Regions from separate parts of the Elizabethkingia bruuniana genome, predicted to be linked through region 2. Evidence: riboswitches for the same ligand, from Rfam matches in the RefSeq annotation. Region 2 holds a riboswitch; the other holds the start of a gene.
The links. A riboswitch is a leader RNA that binds a small molecule or an ion and turns the genes downstream of it on or off. The one in region 2 is predicted to bind thiamine pyrophosphate.
Positions count from the first base shown of each region.

Region 1: another riboswitch for thiamine pyrophosphate. It lies ahead of thiS (sulfur carrier protein ThiS); the one in region 2 lies ahead of thiM (hydroxyethylthiazole kinase).

Region 1 covers NZ_CP014337.1:679,288-688,783, reverse strand. The annotation lists gene AYC65_RS03330 (HesA/MoeB/ThiF family protein) at 21-743, opposite strand; gene thiH (2-iminoacetate synthase ThiH) at 1,087-2,196, opposite strand; gene AYC65_RS03320 (thiazole synthase) at 2,626-3,390, opposite strand; gene AYC65_RS03315 (thiamine phosphate synthase) at 3,383-4,003, opposite strand; gene AYC65_RS03310 (thiamine phosphate synthase) at 3,993-4,607, opposite strand; gene thiC (phosphomethylpyrimidine synthase ThiC) at 4,604-6,412, opposite strand; gene thiS (sulfur carrier protein ThiS) at 6,443-6,649, opposite strand; TPP riboswitch at 6,710-6,807, opposite strand; gene AYC65_RS03295 (isoaspartyl peptidase/L-asparaginase family protein) at 6,939-7,940, shown strand; gene AYC65_RS03290 (ABC transporter ATP-binding protein) at 8,159-9,061, shown strand; gene AYC65_RS03285 (ABC transporter permease) at 9,086-9,496, shown strand, end outside.
Region 2 covers NZ_CP014337.1:2,533,220-2,542,715, reverse strand. The annotation lists gene tenA (thiaminase II) at 1-543, opposite strand, end outside; gene thiD (bifunctional hydroxymethylpyrimidine kinase/phosphomethylpyrimidine kinase) at 530-1,363, opposite strand; gene thiE (thiamine phosphate synthase) at 1,360-1,998, opposite strand; gene thiM (hydroxyethylthiazole kinase) at 1,995-2,798, opposite strand; TPP riboswitch at 2,849-2,941, opposite strand; gene AYC65_RS11795 (histidine kinase) at 3,369-4,136, shown strand; gene AYC65_RS11790 (LytR/AlgR family response regulator transcription factor) at 4,102-4,815, shown strand; gene AYC65_RS11785 (cation:proton antiporter) at 4,983-7,259, shown strand; gene AYC65_RS11780 (hypothetical protein) at 7,337-7,804, shown strand; gene AYC65_RS11775 (hypothetical protein) at 7,814-8,461, opposite strand; gene AYC65_RS11770 (NAD-dependent epimerase/dehydratase family protein) at 8,819-9,496, shown strand, end outside.

The DNA of each region.
Region 1 (9,496 bases), 1.9 Mb from region 2:
TTAAAATATTATGTTTGTATTCAAAACCCAATCTTAAAAAAATTCCAGTTCAGAGTGTCTACTATGGTTAGCTGATTGGTTGTTACCGGAAGATCTGTAATAATCTTTAGTGTCTGCATCGCCATCATGGTTCCTACAATTCCGGGCAATGGACCAAGTACTCCGTTTTTATCACAATCGGGTACATCATCCTGATTTGGTGGTTCCGGAAAAATATTCCGTAGATTTTTACTCCCTTTATAATTGAACACTGCTATGTGCCCTTCGAATCCAAAAATACTCCCGTAAACCAAAGTTTTATCGAGTGCTATGCAGGTATCATTGACCAGATATCGGGTGATAAAATTATCGGATCCGTCTACAATCAGATCATAATCCTGAAAGATTGACTGTATATTTTCAGGTCCTATTTTTTCGTTTATAGTAATAAACTTAACCGAAGAATTTAACGCTGAAACAAAAGCTATAGCACTTTCCGTCTTTAATTTTCCAACATTGGATTCGGTATGAATCACCTGTCGGTTCAGATTATGCAGTTCTACCCTGTCGAAATCTGCAATCCCGATAGTACCAACTCCACTCGCCGCTAAATACTGAATAACCGGGCTTCCTAAGCCCCCGGCACCTACTACCAGTACTTTGGCATTTTTTATTTTCCGCTGTCCGTCAACACCGATTTCCTCAATAAAAATCTGACGGCTATAGCGGCTAAATTCTTCATTAGTTATAGAATCTTCTTTCATAGAATAATTGTAATAATTATGAGATACATCAATATCAACAACAAAAGCGAGAAAAAAACAATTGCTTTTTAAGGCTTAATAAACCACATAGAAACATAGAACAAATGAAATAAAATTTTATATAGGAAAATAGGCTTTCACACATCAGCTATGTACTCTATGTTAGTATCGAAGATACCTACTTCTAATACAAGAAAAACTTTATTTCTATGTGGTTAAAAAATTAGAACACAAAGTCACGATTTAATACAAACTTCGCTCTTTTGTTACTTTTGTGGTTAAATAAAAATTCATATTATTTATGACACAAATATTTCGTACTTCTAAATTCTGACTTCGTACTTTAAAAAACTTTATCCCAGTCTTTCATCACAGGATCATAGCCTGAGTTGCGGATAATATTTTTAACTTCCTCCATGCTTCTTTCATCACTGGTTTCAAACTGTTCAAGAGACTGCGGATCCACAGCATAACCACCAGGATTGGTTTTGGATGCAGCACTCATAGTCGTTACCCCCAATGGAATTACATGGTTCCTGAAATTTTCGTTCTCTCTTGTAGAAACCGAAATCTCCAGATCTTCATTCCATATCCGGTAAGCGCAGATGAGTTGTAACAGATCCCTGTCACTCATAATAAAATTAGGTTCAATAATTCCTTCTGCAGGTCTTAACCGTGGAAATGAAACCGAAAACTTAGTCTGCCAATATTGTTTCTGGAGGTAGTCTATATGCAGGGCATTAAAAAAACTATCTACCCGCCAGTCTTCAAGTCCCAGTAAAACGCCCAGTCCTATTTTATGCAGTCCTGCCTCTCCTATTCTGTCGGGTGTGTCGAGTCTGAAATCGAAATTGGATTTCTTTCCCTTAGGATGATATTCTTTGTAAACAGCTTCATGATAAGTTTCCTGGTACACAAGTACAGAATGCACACCGGCATCGTGTAATGACTGATATTCTTTCTGAGATAAAGGCTGAACCTCAACAGAAATATTGGCAAAGTAAGGCCGAAGCAGCTTGATAGCATTTAGAAAATATTCTATACCCACTGTTTTATTAGCCTCCCCGCTCACCAGCAGGACATGGTTTACTCCCATTGTTTTCAGTGCCATTGCTTCTATTATAATTTCTGTATTGGACAGTGTTTTACGCCTGATCTTATTATCCAGACTAAAACCACAATAGGTACAGATATTCTGGCATTCGTTACTCAGGTATAATGGTGCATACATCTGTATAACTTTACCAAATCTTTTCTGAGTAAGATTTTGTGCCATTTGAGCCATAGTCTCCAAGTAGGGGGCTGCCGCAGGAGAAAGCAATACCATAAAATCTTCAACAGTTCTTCTTCTCTTATTCAATACACTTTTCACCTGCTGTTCCGTGGTTGTATAAATTTTGTCTTTTATCCGATCCCAGTCATATTGCAGAAAAGTATTTTTAAATGTTTTCATGTATTCGTTTTTTATAATTCAGTTAATAACTACAACAGCACAAATTTTATAAAACCACATAGACACATAGAGTGAAGCATATAAAATGAAGTTTGATATAGGAAAGTAAACTTTCACACATCAACTATATGTGCTTAATAATATCTTCACATAAAACCGGAAAAACTATGAGCCTGTCGAAGCCTTATATTTTTTGATAAAATCTAAATGAGCTATATGTATCTATGTAGTTGATTTTTTCAAAACACAATGGCACGATTTAATATAAACCTTCAACATTGCTTTTAAGACACAAAGGAAAAATCAAAGATTTTTCTGTCCATACTAAGATGTTTACTATTTTATCCTAGGATAAAATCCTTGTGTCTAAAAACAGTATCTTATTCATTGCCTTTAATGCCTTCGTGTTATGCTAACAGCCATTAGCTCTTATAAAAATGAGGTTAACGGACTGGATGCTACTGCTCCGGAGTGTATGTCTCCCAGTTGAGCTTCATAACCTCTTCTTCCGGCTATAACAGCTTCTCTAAATGCTATCGCCATTTGTACAGGATCACCTGCCACTGCTATTGCTGTGTTTACCAGAACTGCGTCTGCTCCCATTTCCATCGCTTTTGCGGCGTCCGACGGAGCTCCTATTCCGGCATCTACCACTACAGGCACATTACTTTGCTCAATAATAATTTCCAGAAAGTCCAATGTTCTCAAACCTTTATTACTTCCTATAGGTGCACCTAAAGGCATAACTACAGCAGTTCCTGCATTTTCCAATCTTTTGCATAATACCGGATCAGCATGTATATAGGGCATAACGATAAAACCTAATTTAGCCAATTCTTCAGTAGCTTTCAGTGTTTCTATAGGATCGGGTAACAGGTAACGGGGATCAGGATGTATTTCCAATTTCAGCCAGTTTGTTTCCAGGGCTTCTCTTGCCAGTTGTGCTGCCAATACAGCTTCCTGTGCATTTCTAGCTCCGGATGTATTAGGCAGAAGATGAACCTCCGGCAACTGTAAAGCGGTTAATAGATCATCGGAATCCGACTGATGGTCTATACGTTTTAGTGCCATTGTTACCAATTCGGATCCGGAAGCTTTTACAGCTTCTGTCATTTGGGACATACTCCCAAACTTTCCTGTTCCCAGAAATAATCTGGATGTATAAATTCTGTCTGCTATTTGTAAGTTACTCATTGAATATTGTTTTAATGGTTGAAACCAATTCAGGGTTTTTAGCAATTAGTCCGGATACAGCGACTCCATATAAACCAACATCTTTTAGAGCGTTGATATCTTCTACCTGAATGCCGCCGATAGCGAAAACTGGTGGTAAGCTAATTTGTTGCTCCTGAAAATGTTTAAAAATGTTTTTATAGCCTTCCAGCCCGAGAATTGGACTTAATTTTTCTTTTGTAGAGGTAAATCGAAAAGGGCCTAAACCTATATAATCACAGTTTTCATCAATACGTTGTTTGATATCCTCAATAGTATTAGCCGTCCCTCCAATAATTTTATGATCTCCCAGAATATTTCGGGCTTTCGTTATCGTGGTATCTGTTAATCCCAGATGTACACCATCTGCATCAATTGCTTTGGCTATACTCACGTGATCATTGATGATACATTGAGCACCAAATTCTCTACAATGTTTTTGTACTTTTATACAAAGTTCCTGCAATGCTTCTGCATCTGAATTCTTCCAACGTACTTGAATCCAGTCAGCTCCATTAAGCAAAGCTTTCAGGATATTCCTTTCCTGCTCTTCAGCATTTACGCCCTGTGATATGTATTGCAGTTTACTCAACATGATTTTGATTCTGTAATTGATTTAAAAATTTGTTTTTACAATTCAAAAATACCTGAAGCGGGTTTGGACTTTGCCAGATATTCCCTAGCATAGCCACACCATCTGCTCCTGATTTTAATACTATATCTATATTATTTTCATCTATTCCCCCCAGTCCTATTAGCTGAACATTTTTATTGGTTCTTCGTTTAAGTTCATTCAGAATATTGTGCTCTGCTCCATAACCTTGCTTGGATATACTCGGGAATACTGGAGATAAGAAAGCATAAGTCCATTCGGTACCCAATTCATTAAATTCTTCGATAGAATGGGTGGAAGTCGACAGAATATGCTTTCCCTGAAAGTTTACATGCTCATTATTTAATCTGCTTTCTTCTCTGAAATGTAATCTTACAATTCCAAATTTTTCTGCCAGATTGTAATGAGAATGCAAAACCAGCTGATGTCTGTAATCTTCATCAACTTGGCTAATATAATCGCGCATGGCAACATCAGACAGCCAATATTTCCTGACATGAAAATAATCGAGTCCGTTAGCTAACAGTTCATTGATCCAGTAGGCTTCCTTTTCTGCCTCTTGTTCCGGAGAGAAAACAATGATCATAAGTAGATTTCTTTACCTGCTTCGATAAACTCTTTCGACTTCTCATTCATTCCTTGTTCAGCAGCATCTCTGATTTCCTGTGTAATCTTCATCGAACAGAATTTAGGACCGCACATCGAGCAGAAATGAGCTACTTTCGCACCATCCGCCGGTAGTGTTTCATCATGGAATTCTCTTGCAGTGTCCGGATCTAAAGAAAGGTTAAACTGGTCTTCCCAACGGAATTCAAATCGGGCTTTACTCAATGCATTATCCCGATATTGTGCTCCCGGATGTCCTTTAGCAAGATCAGCTGCATGAGCTGCAAGTTTGTAGGTAATTACACCGTCTTTTACATCTTTTTTATTTGGTAAACCTAAATGTTCCTTTGGGGTAACATAGCAAAGCATTGCACAGCCATACCAACCAATCATAGCAGCACCAATAGCAGAAGTAATATGATCATAACCCGGTGCTATATCCGTTGTTAATGGTCCTAGTGTATAGAAAGGCGCTTCATCACATTCTTCAAGCTGCTTTTCCATGTTTTCTTTAATCATATGCATTGGCACATGCCCAGGTCCCTCTATCATTACCTGTACATCGTGTTTCCAAGCAATCTTGGTAAGCTCACCCAAAGTTTCCAACTCCGCAAATTGTGCTGCATCATTGGCATCGGCAATAGAACCCGGTCGCAATCCGTCGCCCAAAGAAAAAGCAACATCATAACGCTTCATAATTTCGCAGATCTCTTCAAAATGCGTGTACAGGAAATTCTCCTGATGGTGGAACAGACACCATTTAGCCATAATAGATCCGCCACGCGAAACAATCCCCGTAACACGACTTGCAGTAAGGTGGATATAGCGTAACAGTACTCCGGCATGAATGGTAAAATAAGAAACACCTTGCTCTGCCTGCTCTATCAGGGTATCTCTGAAAATTTCCCAGGTAAGATTTTCTGCAACACCTTTTACTTTCTCCAATGCCTGATAAATAGGCACTGTTCCTATGGGAACTGGGGAATTCCTGATAATCCATTCCCGTGTTTCGTGGATATTCTTTCCGGTAGATAAATCCATAATCGTATCTGCACCCCAACGGCAAGCCCATACTGCTTTTTCTACTTCCTCTTCGATATTGGAAGTCACAGCACTGTTACCAATATTGGCATTAATCTTCACCAGAAAATTACGACCGATAATCATGGGTTCACTTTCAGGATGGTTGATATTATTCGGTATAATTGCTCTACCGGCAGCGATCTCGCTCCGCACAAATTCCGGTGTAATCTTTCCTTTAGGTGTATTGGCACCAAAGCTGTCACCACGGTGTTGTACAGCCATTCCTTTGGTAGAAGTTTCCAGCTGCTCAATTTTCTGATTTTCGCGTATGGCCACATATTCCATTTCAGGGGTAATGATGCCTTTCTTTGCATAGTAAAGTTGGCTTACATTCATTCCTTCTTTGGCAACCATTGGTTTATGGCTATACTCAAATCTCAAATCATCCAGCTTTGTATCTGCCAATCTTTTTTTTCCATATTCAGACGTTATACCTTCCAGTATATTTACATCTTCTCTGTTCAGAATCCATTGTTCGCGAATTCTGGGTAATCCTTTACGAACATCTATAACTGCCTGATCATCGGTATAAGGTCCTGAAGTATCATATACCGTAACCGGCGGATTGACTTCTATACCTCCCGAACTAAGTTTGGTCTGGCTTAGTGAGATCTCACGCATTGCCACTTTAATCGGGAAAAGCTGACCATCGATGTATACTTTCTTAGAATTAGGTAATGATGTTTGGGTGATTGTCTTCATATTTTCTGTCTTTTTATTGTTTACTTAGTATTAACCTCCTTGTGTTGCGGTGATGATAAGAACAGAATCTTTATCCTGAAGAACAGTATTGCCCCAGTCGGTCTTGGGGATAACCTGATTGTTTACAGCTACAGCAATACCTTTGGACTTGCCGCCGGCTTCCAGATGTATTAGTGCTTCCAATGTGGAAGGTAAATGCTCGTAATTTCTTTTCTCGTGATTAATTGTAAGTTCCATTCCTGATAATTTTTAGATATATAACTTCAGGAATGGCCACAAAAGTGCAGAAAGCACCAATGAAGACATTTTACTTTTCCCTACGCCAGTATGACCCGGATCAGGTTCTAAGGGTAAAATCTCAGCCTGCATATTTGCAGACACCCCTAAAGTCGATTACAAAGATAGAAAAAAACCGACAGGTTGTTTATGATCTCTGAAATTCTTTATTCAGATAGTCATTAATTACTCCCTGCTATTATTTTAGAAATAGAAAATTTCATGTAAATTTGGAGTTATTTATTACATAATGAAGAAGTTTATATTTCCTTTATTAGTTTTCGGGACACTAACATTTGCCCAGAAAAAGTATGTGATGGTGATCCACGGAGGTGCCGGAACAATAACCAAAGCCAACCTTTCTCCTGAAAAAGAAAAAGAATACCGCGAAAAACTTACAGAAGCCTTACAAAAGGGATATGCCGAGATCAAAAACGGTAAATCTTCTTTAGATGCAGTATCTGCAGCTATTATGGTTATGGAGGATTCACCTTTGTTTAACGCCGGAAAAGGTGCTGTCTTTACTAATGAGGGAAGAAATGAACTGGATGCTTCCATTATGAACGGAAAGGATCAAAAAGCTGGTGCTGTTGCTGGTGTTACCACTATAAAAAATCCAATTTTGGCTGCAAGAGCTGTTATGGATAAATCGGAACATGTCATGATGGCTGGCCCCGGAGCAGAGAAATTTGCAAAAGAGCAGAAACTGGAAATTGTAGATCCTAAATATTTCTGGACGGAAAAAGCATGGAATAGCCTTCAAAAAGTAAAGGCTATGGAAACTACTAAGAAAACAAGCCTAAACAATAAAGAACAGTATCCTGACTATTTTATTGTTGATCATAAATTTGGTACTGTCGGTGCTGTAGCGCTCGACAAAAACGGAAATATTGCTGCCGGAACTTCTACAGGAGGTATGACCAACAAAAAGTACGGCCGAATCGGTGATTCGCCTATTATTGGTGCCGGAACCTATGCTAATGAACAGGTAGGAATTTCCGGGACAGGATGGGGAGAATTTTTTATCCGTACAGTAGCTTCTAAAACAGCTGCAGACCGTATGAAATATCTTCATAAACCTGTTACTGAAGCAACACAGGAAAGTATTGATGAAATTGGAAAACTAGGTGGAAACGGAGGCCTTATCGCACTGGATAAAGATGGAAATGTAGCAATGCCTTTCAATACCGAAGGAATGTACCGCGGAACAGTAACCGATAAAGGCGAAATAGAGGTATATATCTACAAGTAGAAAACCACATAGAAAGATAAAAATCATTAAACTATGAGGTCACACAGGAAAAATAAATTTTCACACAGAGGTAAGTATTATAACTTTTAACAGCTATGTCCTACCCAGGCGACTATCCAATACTTTTCAAAGTTAAACCTATGTATCTATGTGCTTAAAAATGCGATCCGACCTCTGTAACAAATTCTGAAAAGAGAGACTAACAAGAAAAAATAATAATGCTAAAAGCTATAAATGTTACTAAAACCTATAATGCAGGTAAAAAGGTAGCACTCAACAACTTCAGTATCGAAGTTCCAAAAGGAAGTATTTACGGTCTTCTGGGACCTAACGGTGCCGGAAAAACATCATTTATTCGTATTATTAATCAGATCACGCAGCCTGACAGCGGAGAAATTTTTATTGACGGCCAAAAGTTAAGCCCTGAGCATATTCAAAAGATTGGATACATGCCTGAAGAGCGTGGTTTGTATAAAAACATGACCATCGGAGATCAGCTCACCTATTTTGGAGAGCTAAAAGGTATGTCTAAACACGATGCTATTACACAAGCTAAATATTGGTTTGAACAGTTGAATATAGACCAGTGGTGGAAGAAAAAGCTATCTGAACTTTCTAAAGGTATGGCTCAGAAAATACAATTTGTGGTAACTGTTCTGCATCAGCCTAAATTGTTAATTCTGGATGAACCTTTTTCAGGATTTGATCCTGTAAATGCCAATCTGATTAAAGATAAAATTTTGCAATTGAAAGAACAGGGAACGACAATTATCCTGTCTACGCACCGAATGGAATCAGTAGAAGAAATGTGTGATTATGTTGCCCTGATTAACCAGTCGAATAAAATACTGGACGGAAAGGTATTCGATGTCCGTGAGCAGTTTAAACAAAACCTGTTTAATGTAGTATTGACAGACCTGCAATCTGACAACTTTGAAAACTTTAAGACCAGATATACACCGGATAATATTATTCAGGAAAACGGACTAATTAGTTTCCAAATTCGAAATGAAAGCAATTCTAATATCCTGCTGGAAGAGCTGTTAAAAACTGGAAAGGTGAGGGTTTTTGAAGAGAAAATCCCAAGTATGAATGAAGTATTCATTAATGCTGTAAAGTAAATCTCGAACCCAACGACTGAACTTATGAAAAATATTATACTTATTACCAAAAGAGAATACCTTACCCAGGTAAAGAAAAAATCTTTTGTTGTACTTACCCTTATGGCACCTATCCTACTTTTGTTGTTTGGCGCTGTCATTACTTACATGTTCAAAGCGAACAAAACCCATTATAACATCGCAGTAGTAGATAACAGTCAGAGTTTTTCCAAAATGAAAAATTCAGGTGATATTACCTACCAATATGTCTCTGAAAAAAGTGCAGGAACAATAAAGGGAACATTAACAGAAACAGAAGCTATAGATGGACTTTTGGTTATTCCAAGACTGGAAGATAACGACTACAGTAAACTGGAAACACAAACAAAACTGTACACGAATAAACAGATAGGCTTTGATTCCCGTAAAGAAATTTCTTCCGCTATTTCTGATGAA
Region 2 (9,496 bases):
CTCGGCTGCTCTATCACAAATTTCAATAGCTTGCCGAACCGCAAGTGCAAACTCTTCACCGCTATAAGTGTCAATCCATTTCTTATATGGATTGTTATCTGTTTTTTTATGCTCATATATATAATCACCTACTTTTTGATAAATCCAGAAGCACGGTAGGACAGCTGCCATTGCAATTTCCACAGCGTCTAATGCAGCAGTACTTTTTAAGAAATGAACATAGTGATGACAAACAGGCTGCATTTTCCCTTTTTCTTTAACATCGAAATCTTTGAAATAAGACTCGTGTAATGCATTTTCTACAACGATAGCATTTTCTGCAAAACGCATATAAGATAAAACATCATTAATATTATATGCTCTGGCTCCTATTATTGCAAGTGCACGTCCGAAATGCTCGAGGTATAAAGAATCCTGAGCCATATAAAACTGAAATTTCTCTTTTGAGAGACTTCCTTCCGCCAATTCTTTAACAAAAGGCATTACAAGTATCGACTGATAATATTCTTCTATTTGCTTCCAGGTATATTCAGACCATTTCATGTATAATTAATTTTTGAGGGTTGAAAAAATGATTAAGCGGGCCATTTCCTTTGCCTATTTTTAAATCCTTTGCGCTTTTTATAGCTTCAAAAACATATTGTTGCCCCAGCGAAACAGCATCGGATATATTTTTGCCTTGTGCTAAATAAGCTGCAATAGCTGAGGATAAAGTACATCCTGAGCCATGAGTATTGTTGGTTTGGAATTTTTCAGTTTCAAAAGAAGATATTTTCCCTGATTCATCAAAATATAATGAAGTTATTATATCTGTTTCCTGGTGCCCTCCTTTTAGTAGAGCACTTTTACATCCCAGATCTAATATTCTTTTGCCTGCGGTATACATATCATCTAATGTTTTTACCTGCATATTAGCCAAAATTGATGCTTCATCCATATTAGGGGTTATAACGTCAGCAACTGGAAATAACCTCTGAACAATAGCTGTAATAGTTTCCTCTTCTATAAGTCTATGCCCGCTGGTGGCTACCATTACGGGATCGAATACAATAGGTACTTTATCGTATTTATTCAGGGTATTGGCAATAATATCTACTAATTGTGGAGTATGTACCATACCTATTTTAATAGCTGAGGGGAAAATGTCGTCCAGTATCGCTTCAATCTGATCTGCAACAGCTTCTTCCGGGATTGAATATATTTTTCGTACACCCTGTGTATTTTGTACCGGAAGAGCAGTCAATACAGACGTAGCAAAACAGCCTAAGGCTGAAAAAGTTTTGATATCCGCCTGAATTCCGGCGCCGCCACTACCATCAAAACCTGCTATGGTTAAGACAGACGGACTTGTATATTTTTTCATTTTAAAATTTTGTTTTTAAGTGCATAAGCTGCTTTTTGTGGATCATTAGCACTGCAAATAGCTGAAACAACAGCGATACAATCTGCACCGGCTTGTATTACTTCAGTTGCATTTTGTAATGAGATGTTTCCAATGGCAACCAATGGTTTAGTGGTAATGGAACGGATTTTTGTAATGCCTTCCAGTCCCCATTCTGTTACGGTATCGGTTTTGGTTGTTGTCGCAAATACAGGACTTATTCCGAGATAATCGGATGTTTGTGTATGTTCATTATAAAGCTGATCTGCATATTCAATGGAATAGCCGATAAGTTTATTCTTCCAGAAATCTTGTTGTCTGAGCTCTACCGGAGAAATATCGTTGTTCCCAACATGAATACCGTGAGTATTTAACGTTTTGGCAACTTCGGAATTATCATTTATAATCAACGGAATATTATACTTATCTGTTATATCCTTTAGCTGCTGTGATTTTCTTATAAAATCTGCAGTAGTACAGTGTTTTTCGCGAAGCTGAATAATGTCTACGCCGCCCAGAATAGACTCTTCAGCTACTTCAAGAAAATTTTTGCCTTTGCAGGCTTCTTCAGAGATCACTAAATAGAGTTGATAGGGAAATAAAGAAGTTATACTCATGACATCGATATTTTTATATGGCTTATGAATTCTTCCTTAGTTATGTTGTAAAGTTTATCAATGAGGTTCATTTGTAAACTTCCGGGTCCTTTACTTTCTTGTACAGCAACTTCTCCTGAAATTCCCAATAATGCCATTGCGGCAGCGGTAGCTTCAGTTTTATTCTCAATACAACCGATAAAAGCTCCTATTAGTGCAGATGCGGAGCAGCCTAATCCGGTAACTTTTGTCATTAGTGAATGTCCGTTACTAATAAATATAATTTTCTCTCTGTCGATAATAATATCTTTCTCTCCGGAAATGCAGATAATAGCTCCATATTGCTCATTGAGAATTTTTGCTGAATCTAGAGCTTCCAGGCTTGCTTTAGTACTATCTACACCTTTAGTTGTGGTTTTGTTAGCTTTTGCAAGTGCAATAATTTCGGAAGCGTTTCCACGGATTACAGTTGGGTGGCAATGCAGCAACTTGCTAAGTGTAGCATCTCTAAAAGTTGTTGCTCCGGCACCCACCGGGTCTAATATCCATGGTTTTTCAAGTGAAGAGGCTTCTTCCGCAGCAATTAACATGGACTCTGTCCATGTCTCATCAAGGGTTCCGATATTAATAACTAAAGCTGAAGATATATTAACCATTTCTTTTACTTCAGAAGAGGCATGAGCCATAATAGGAGAGGCTCCTACAGCTAATAATGCATTAGCCGTATTGTTCATGACCACAAAATTGGTTATGTTATGTACAAGTGGGGATTTTTGTCTTACTGACAGAATGTGTTTCCAGAGTATTTCTTCCATAGTCATTAATTAAACTGGCCTTAGGAAAGTATCTGAAACAAAAGCAAAAGCTTGAAAGCTTTCTTTTTGCTTTTCCCTACGTCGGTGTAAGCCGTATCAGGTTCAAAGGGACTCTCTCAATTCTTTTCAGAATACCCCTAAAGCGTACACAAATGTATAAAACTTTTTACAGATAACAATTTGTTTGAATTCTGAAGCTGTGGTGAATTTTAACACTAAGTCACAGGTTACGTTTATATTCCTCTGTTTTTTTAAGACACAGTAGCCTTGGCAAGGCTGAATCTTTGATTTTCCTGTGCCATAAAATTGTGGACTTGTATTTATAAATTTTCAAACTTCAACCGCAATGTTTTCTTGCCAGTTGTCCAGTTTTTTAAGGAACGCGAAGCCATTAACGCTTAGCAATGTTCACTTAAACCTTAATTATCTTAATGGCTAAATGTTAGAAATATTTTTACCGTAAAACAATACTTGTAATATATTAATTTGTGTTTGTAAACTTTTACCTGACCTAAAATCAGGCGAATATTTTGTAATGAATTAAGCTATATCTTTGCACCATACAAGAAGTGATTTATGAATCATGAAGGAATTGTGCTTTCCGGGAATACATTAGTTCTGTTGTTAATACTCCTGTTATTAGTTATAACAGGATATCTAATCTATAAGATTAGTATATTACAAAAAGAGAAAAAGGCCTTAACAGAAGATAAAAAAGTGCTGAAAAACAGGTTAGGAAATATCCGTTTGGACTATATAGAAACGAAACTCAATCCGCATCTTTTTAAAAATATTCTTAATTCAGTTCAGTCTCATGCCTATCAGACTTATGTGTCTCTTGATAAATTGTCGGGAGTGCTGGATTATATTTTGTATGAAAGCAGCGAGAAGTTTGTAACGCCTGAAAGTGAACTGGACTTTACGAGCAATCTGATAGAAATCAATAAAATAAAAGTTAATCCGCTATTTGACTTTAGAATAAAGTCACAGATTGATAAACAGGATCCTGTATATAAAGAGAAAGTTTTAGCTCCGCTGATTACAGTTGATTTTATTGAAAATGCTTTTAAACATACGGATTTTCTGGCCGATGATTCTTTTATTTTTGTTTTGCTTTCCTTGAAAAGTGGCGTTCTGGAAATAAAAGTAGAGAACAGAATTTCTCCAAAATCACCTTTACAAAAAGGGAATAGCGGTTTCGGAGGAGAATCTCTGGAGCAGAGACTTAAAATGCTCTACAAAAAGAAATTTTCTATAAGTAAAGAAACCCATAACAATATATATACTGCATATTTAAAAATTGATCTTAATGACAAATACAATCAGGTGCGTTATACTCGATGATGAGCTTCTGGCTATAAGTTATCTAAAGCTCCTTTGTGAACAAATAGAAGGGGTAGAGGTCGTTCGGGTATTTAATAATCCGAAATATTTCCTCGAAGAGATCAATGATATCGATTGTGATTTGTGTATTCTGGACATCGAAATGCCGGGATTAAACGGATTACAGGTTGCTGAACTTATTTCCCATAAAAAGATCATATTTACAACCGCTTATAAAGAATATGCAGCAGAGGCTTTTGATCTTAATGTAGTGGATTATGTAAGAAAACCCATAAAGAAAGAACGGCTTCAACAGGCATTTGCAAAGGCTAAAGAATTTGTAGAGGTTCCTAAGAATAATTTTTTAGAATGGAATACCAATCTGGGGAAAAGCCGAATTTTCACAGATCAGATTGCTTATATAAAAACTTCCGAGATAGATAGTAGGGATAAAGATCTAATCCTGAATGACCGTACAGTGATTATTCTGAAAAACATTAATTTCAAAACACTACTGGAAATGCTTCCGGAAAAAGACTTTGTACAGATCAATAAAAAGGAAATCATAGCACTAAAGTCCATAAAAGTAGTTTCTGCAAACGAAATTATCACCAATATTTCTGAAGACGGAGAACATTTCACAAAACTACATATCAGCGAGGTTTACAAAACCGATCTTATGGAAAAGCTTGGTAATTAAATGCTTGAAATACTGAGAACCATTAAAAATGAAAATCCGGAAAAAAGCTTCAATACCAGAAGCATATATTTCATTACAAAAAAAAGAGTTTTCACTACATTTTTGAAAAATTAGCATTGAAAATTTTAAATTTCTTTTGAATTTTGCAGATAAGAAATAGTAACATAATGCAAAAGTACAGGAATATTATTTTTTATATCACAACTATTATATTCTTCTCCGGATTAATGTATTGGTTCTTTATAGAAGGTAAAACTTTAGAAGCCGGAGAAAACATTATATCTAAAACGAGCGGAGGATCTACTTGGGATAATTTTGTAGATTCTTTTATGGTAAATCTGCATCATCCACTTGCTCTGTTATTGATACAGATTGTCACTATTATATTGGTAGCAAGACTTTTCGGGTGGATATGCATGAAGATGAAGCAACCTTCTGTAATAGGAGAGATGATTGCAGGTATTGCTCTCGGTCCTTCTCTTTTAGGACTTTATTTTCCTGAATTTTCAGCATTTCTTTTCCCTAAAGAATCATTAGGAAACCTTCAGTTCCTCAGTCAGATAGGACTAATTTTCTTTATGTATATCGTTGGAATGGAACTCGACCTTAGTGTTCTTAGAAAGAAAGCTCATGATGCAGTAGTGATTAGTCATGCCAGTATTATTATTCCTTTTGCTTTAGGAATAGGGCTTTCCTATTTTATTTATAAAGAATTTGCACCGGATGGTGTGCAGTTTAGCTCGTTTGCACTATTTATAGCCATTGCAATGAGTATTACAGCATTCCCGGTTCTGGCAAGGATTGTTCAGGAGCGGAATCTGCAGAAAACTAAACTGGGGACTATTGTTATTACCTGTGCAGCAGCCGATGATATTACAGCATGGTGTATTCTGGCAGCAGTTATTGCCATTGTAAAAGCAGGATCATTTGCCAGTTCTATCTATGTCATTATTATGGCAATTGCTTATGTTTTCTTAATGATTAAAGTAGTGCGTCCGTTCCTGAAAAGAATAGCCGACCTGCAGACCGGAAAAGGAATTATGAGCAAATCTGTTGTTGCTATATTCTTCCTCATTCTTATTATTTCTGCTTATGCAACTGAAGTTATTGGTATACATGCATTATTCGGGGCTTTTATGGCGGGTGCTATTATGCCGGAGAATACTAAATTCAGAAATATATTTATAGAAAAAGTTGAAGATGTAGCATTAGTTGTATTGCTTCCTTTGTTCTTTGTTTTTACCGGATTGAGAACGGAGATTGGGTTGTTAAATCATGGTCATTTATGGATGACGGCCGGACTAATCATTTTAGTTGCTGTTACCGGTAAATTTATAGGAAGCGCACTCACAGCGAAGTTCCTTCGTATAGGTTGGAAAGATAGTTTGACTATTGGTGCATTGATGAATACCCGTGGATTGATGGAGCTGATTGTTCTGAATATTGGCTATGACCTTGGTGTACTAAGTCCGGAAATATTTGCGATGATGGTTATTATGGCATTGTTCACAACATTCATGACAGGGCCTTCATTAGACTTTATCAATTATATTTTTAAAGGAAAAAAATCTGAGAACGAAGAAGATGTTGACGATAGTGGTAGAAAATATAAAGTATTGCTCTCTTTCGATGGGCCGGAATCAGGAAGTACCCTGCTGAGGCTTGCTGATAATTTTACCCATAAAATGAACGGAAACAAAAGCATTACAGCGATGAATATTGCTCCGGTACAGGAACTTCATGCTTTTGAAATGCAGGATTTTGAAAACGAACAATTTGTAGATGTAGTACAGACATCTAATGAACTTAAACTGCAGATTACCACTTTGTTTAAAGCTTCTAATGATGCTGAAAATGATTTGGTGAATATTACCAACAAAGGCAATTATGATTTGCTACTCATTATGCTCCGAAGATCGATTTATGAAGGAAGCTTACTGGGCAGATTGCTAGGTTTTACAACCAAGATTATTAATCCGGAAAGACTGCTGAATACCGTAAAGGGTAAATCATATATGTTCAATAATTCACCGTTTGATGACTTCACTCTGGGGATATTAGATAAATCCAATATTCCTGTGGGGATAATGGTAGATAAGAATTTCGAAAATGCCGGAAAGGTATTTGTTCCAATCTTTGACTTGAATGATTTCTACCTCGTGGAATATGCAAAAAGGCTGATTAATAACAACGACTCGCAGATTATTATTCTGGATGTGGTGGGACAAATTCGTAGAAATACAGAGATCCGTGAGTTGATAAGAAGTATTGAACAGATCGCTCCTAATCATATTACATTATATAACGAAAGAACTATAGAAAGGGAATTTCTGGAGTCTCAGGATCTTATGCTGATTAGCAGTAAAAGCTGGAGAAGCCTTATCGATTCAAAGAGTCTTTGGTTATCCGATATTCCGTCTACTTTAATTATTTCTAATCCGTAAGGCAACTTTAAGCTCTATTAAGGATGGCTTTTGTTGAAGAATAGGGTATATTTATGCTCCAACAAAGAATGCAAAGTATGGAAGTTAATGTAGAGAACGGAAATATAATCCTTAAAGAGTATCATTTGCAGATAGAAAAAGGGATGTTGTTAAAAGATCTTCAGCAGACGGAATTTTACAAAAATTATAATAACGGAATGCGTGATGTTAAAACAGGCTATTTCTGGTATTATTTTGATGCTGTTGATATTAAAGGCTATAAACTTTCATTCGATCTGTGTTTTTTGGGAGATACACTAGATAAGATTTTTATGAACACTCATGAAAAATCAGATGCAAAAACATGGGATGATTGGAGTGAAGCAAAGGAAATGAAAGTTTTTGAGCGAAATAATCAGTTTTTATCAATGATATTAGGAATACGGCCTACAAAAAAGAAAAAGACGCCATACCCTACCTGTACATTTAATTTTCCGTGGGGAAATGCATGGTCGGTTTACGATCCCAGAAGTGCTACAAGCTTTATGGGAATACATTACGATTAATAGGTAATCTTATTTATTCCGGATCAATTTCAGAAGCTTGCTGTACTCACCTAAAATACTTTTCTGCTCTTCAGCGATATAGTCACTACTAAACGGAGCTCCACAATCTTCACTGTTTAGGATGTGAATAAGCTTTCCGTTTACAAAATAACTTCTGTTCTCAGTAATTTCAGATTTATCAAAGTCAAAAGCTTCGGTATCATTATTTTCCTTCATGGCTTTCGTGTCATAATACAGAGGTCTGTTGTATTTATAGTCTTTTTCATATACAAAAGACAATTGTCCGTTTAAAAGATAATATTCAGTCAATGTTTGTCCACTTTCTCCAAATATTCGGGTAATTATTTTTTCAAGTTTATTTTTCTGATAATAATACTTTGCTTCTCCACCTTCAGCAGATTCAAAAAGATCCCGTTGCTTTATTAAATGCCATTTCTCTATGGAATTGATTCTTTTGAAATTGTCCCGAACAGGTTTTAGTTTGTCTGTAAGATATTCATTAACCGGAAGATCTTCCTTATTGAAGCTTGCCCTAGCTTGTATAGTATTATATCGGTGTACAGTGTGCTTTTCTTTAGATATTTTAGTGCTTTGTGAAAATACCAGATTAGGAACAGTTAGAAAAACCAGTATATAGCAGAAGAATATTTTTTTCATAAATAGTGTTTTTAGGTGTGTTTTCTAAGAGCATGAAGATACTAAAATTTATCATTTTGCTTTATCATTATTATAGAGCAGAGATTCTGTTACAATTTACCTTAATTAAGATACTCTTATATTTTCCTTTCTGTCGAACTTTGCTATACAAAAATTACTAAGAGTCTGTTTGAATATTATTGCTAATACTCTTCGATAATTCGTCAAGCTCATTACAGGCTTAGAGCTCAGAGTGACATTGCTCGTCTCAAATATCTTATTTTTAGAGGTGTCAGGCTGAGCTTGTCGAAGCCTAATGTTTTTTTGAATTAAAATTAAACAAGCTCTTAGTATAAACACTTTAAAAATATAGACGTTATGCAAACAATATTAGGTGCCAACGGCCAGATTGGCGAAGAATTGGCAAGAGAGCTGAAAAGAAATTTTACTTCAGATATACGTATTGTCAGCAGGCATGCTCAAAAGGTAAATGACACAGATGAGATATTCTCAGCAGACTTATCTGTTCGTGATAAGGCTATTGAAGCAGTTAGAGGCAGCGAGATTGCTTATTTTACATTAGGACTTCCGATAAGTTCTGATCTTTGGGAAAAACAATTTCCGGTTATTCTCCGTAATGTAATTGATGCTTGTAAAGTTAATGGAACCAAGCTTGTTTTCTTCGACAATACCTATATGTATCCGCAAGACGATCGGATTTTGACCGAAAATATAGCATTTGCTCCTCTTGGCAGAAAAGGTAGGGTAAGAAGAGAAATGGCAGAAATGGTATTGAAGGAAATTCAGTCCGGTGAACTGGAAGCTGTTATTTGCCGTGCTCCCGAATTTTATGGACCGGCTAAAACACAAAGTATTACCAATACTTTAATTTTTAATAATATAAAAGAAGGTAAGACACTAAAGGTACCATTGAGTGACAAGAAAAAAAGAAGTTTGATATGGACGCCCGATGCCAGCCGTGCAACAGCATTGATCGGAAATACACCCGATGCATTTGGCCAAACGTGGCATCTTCCTGTGGATAAGAGTCATCCT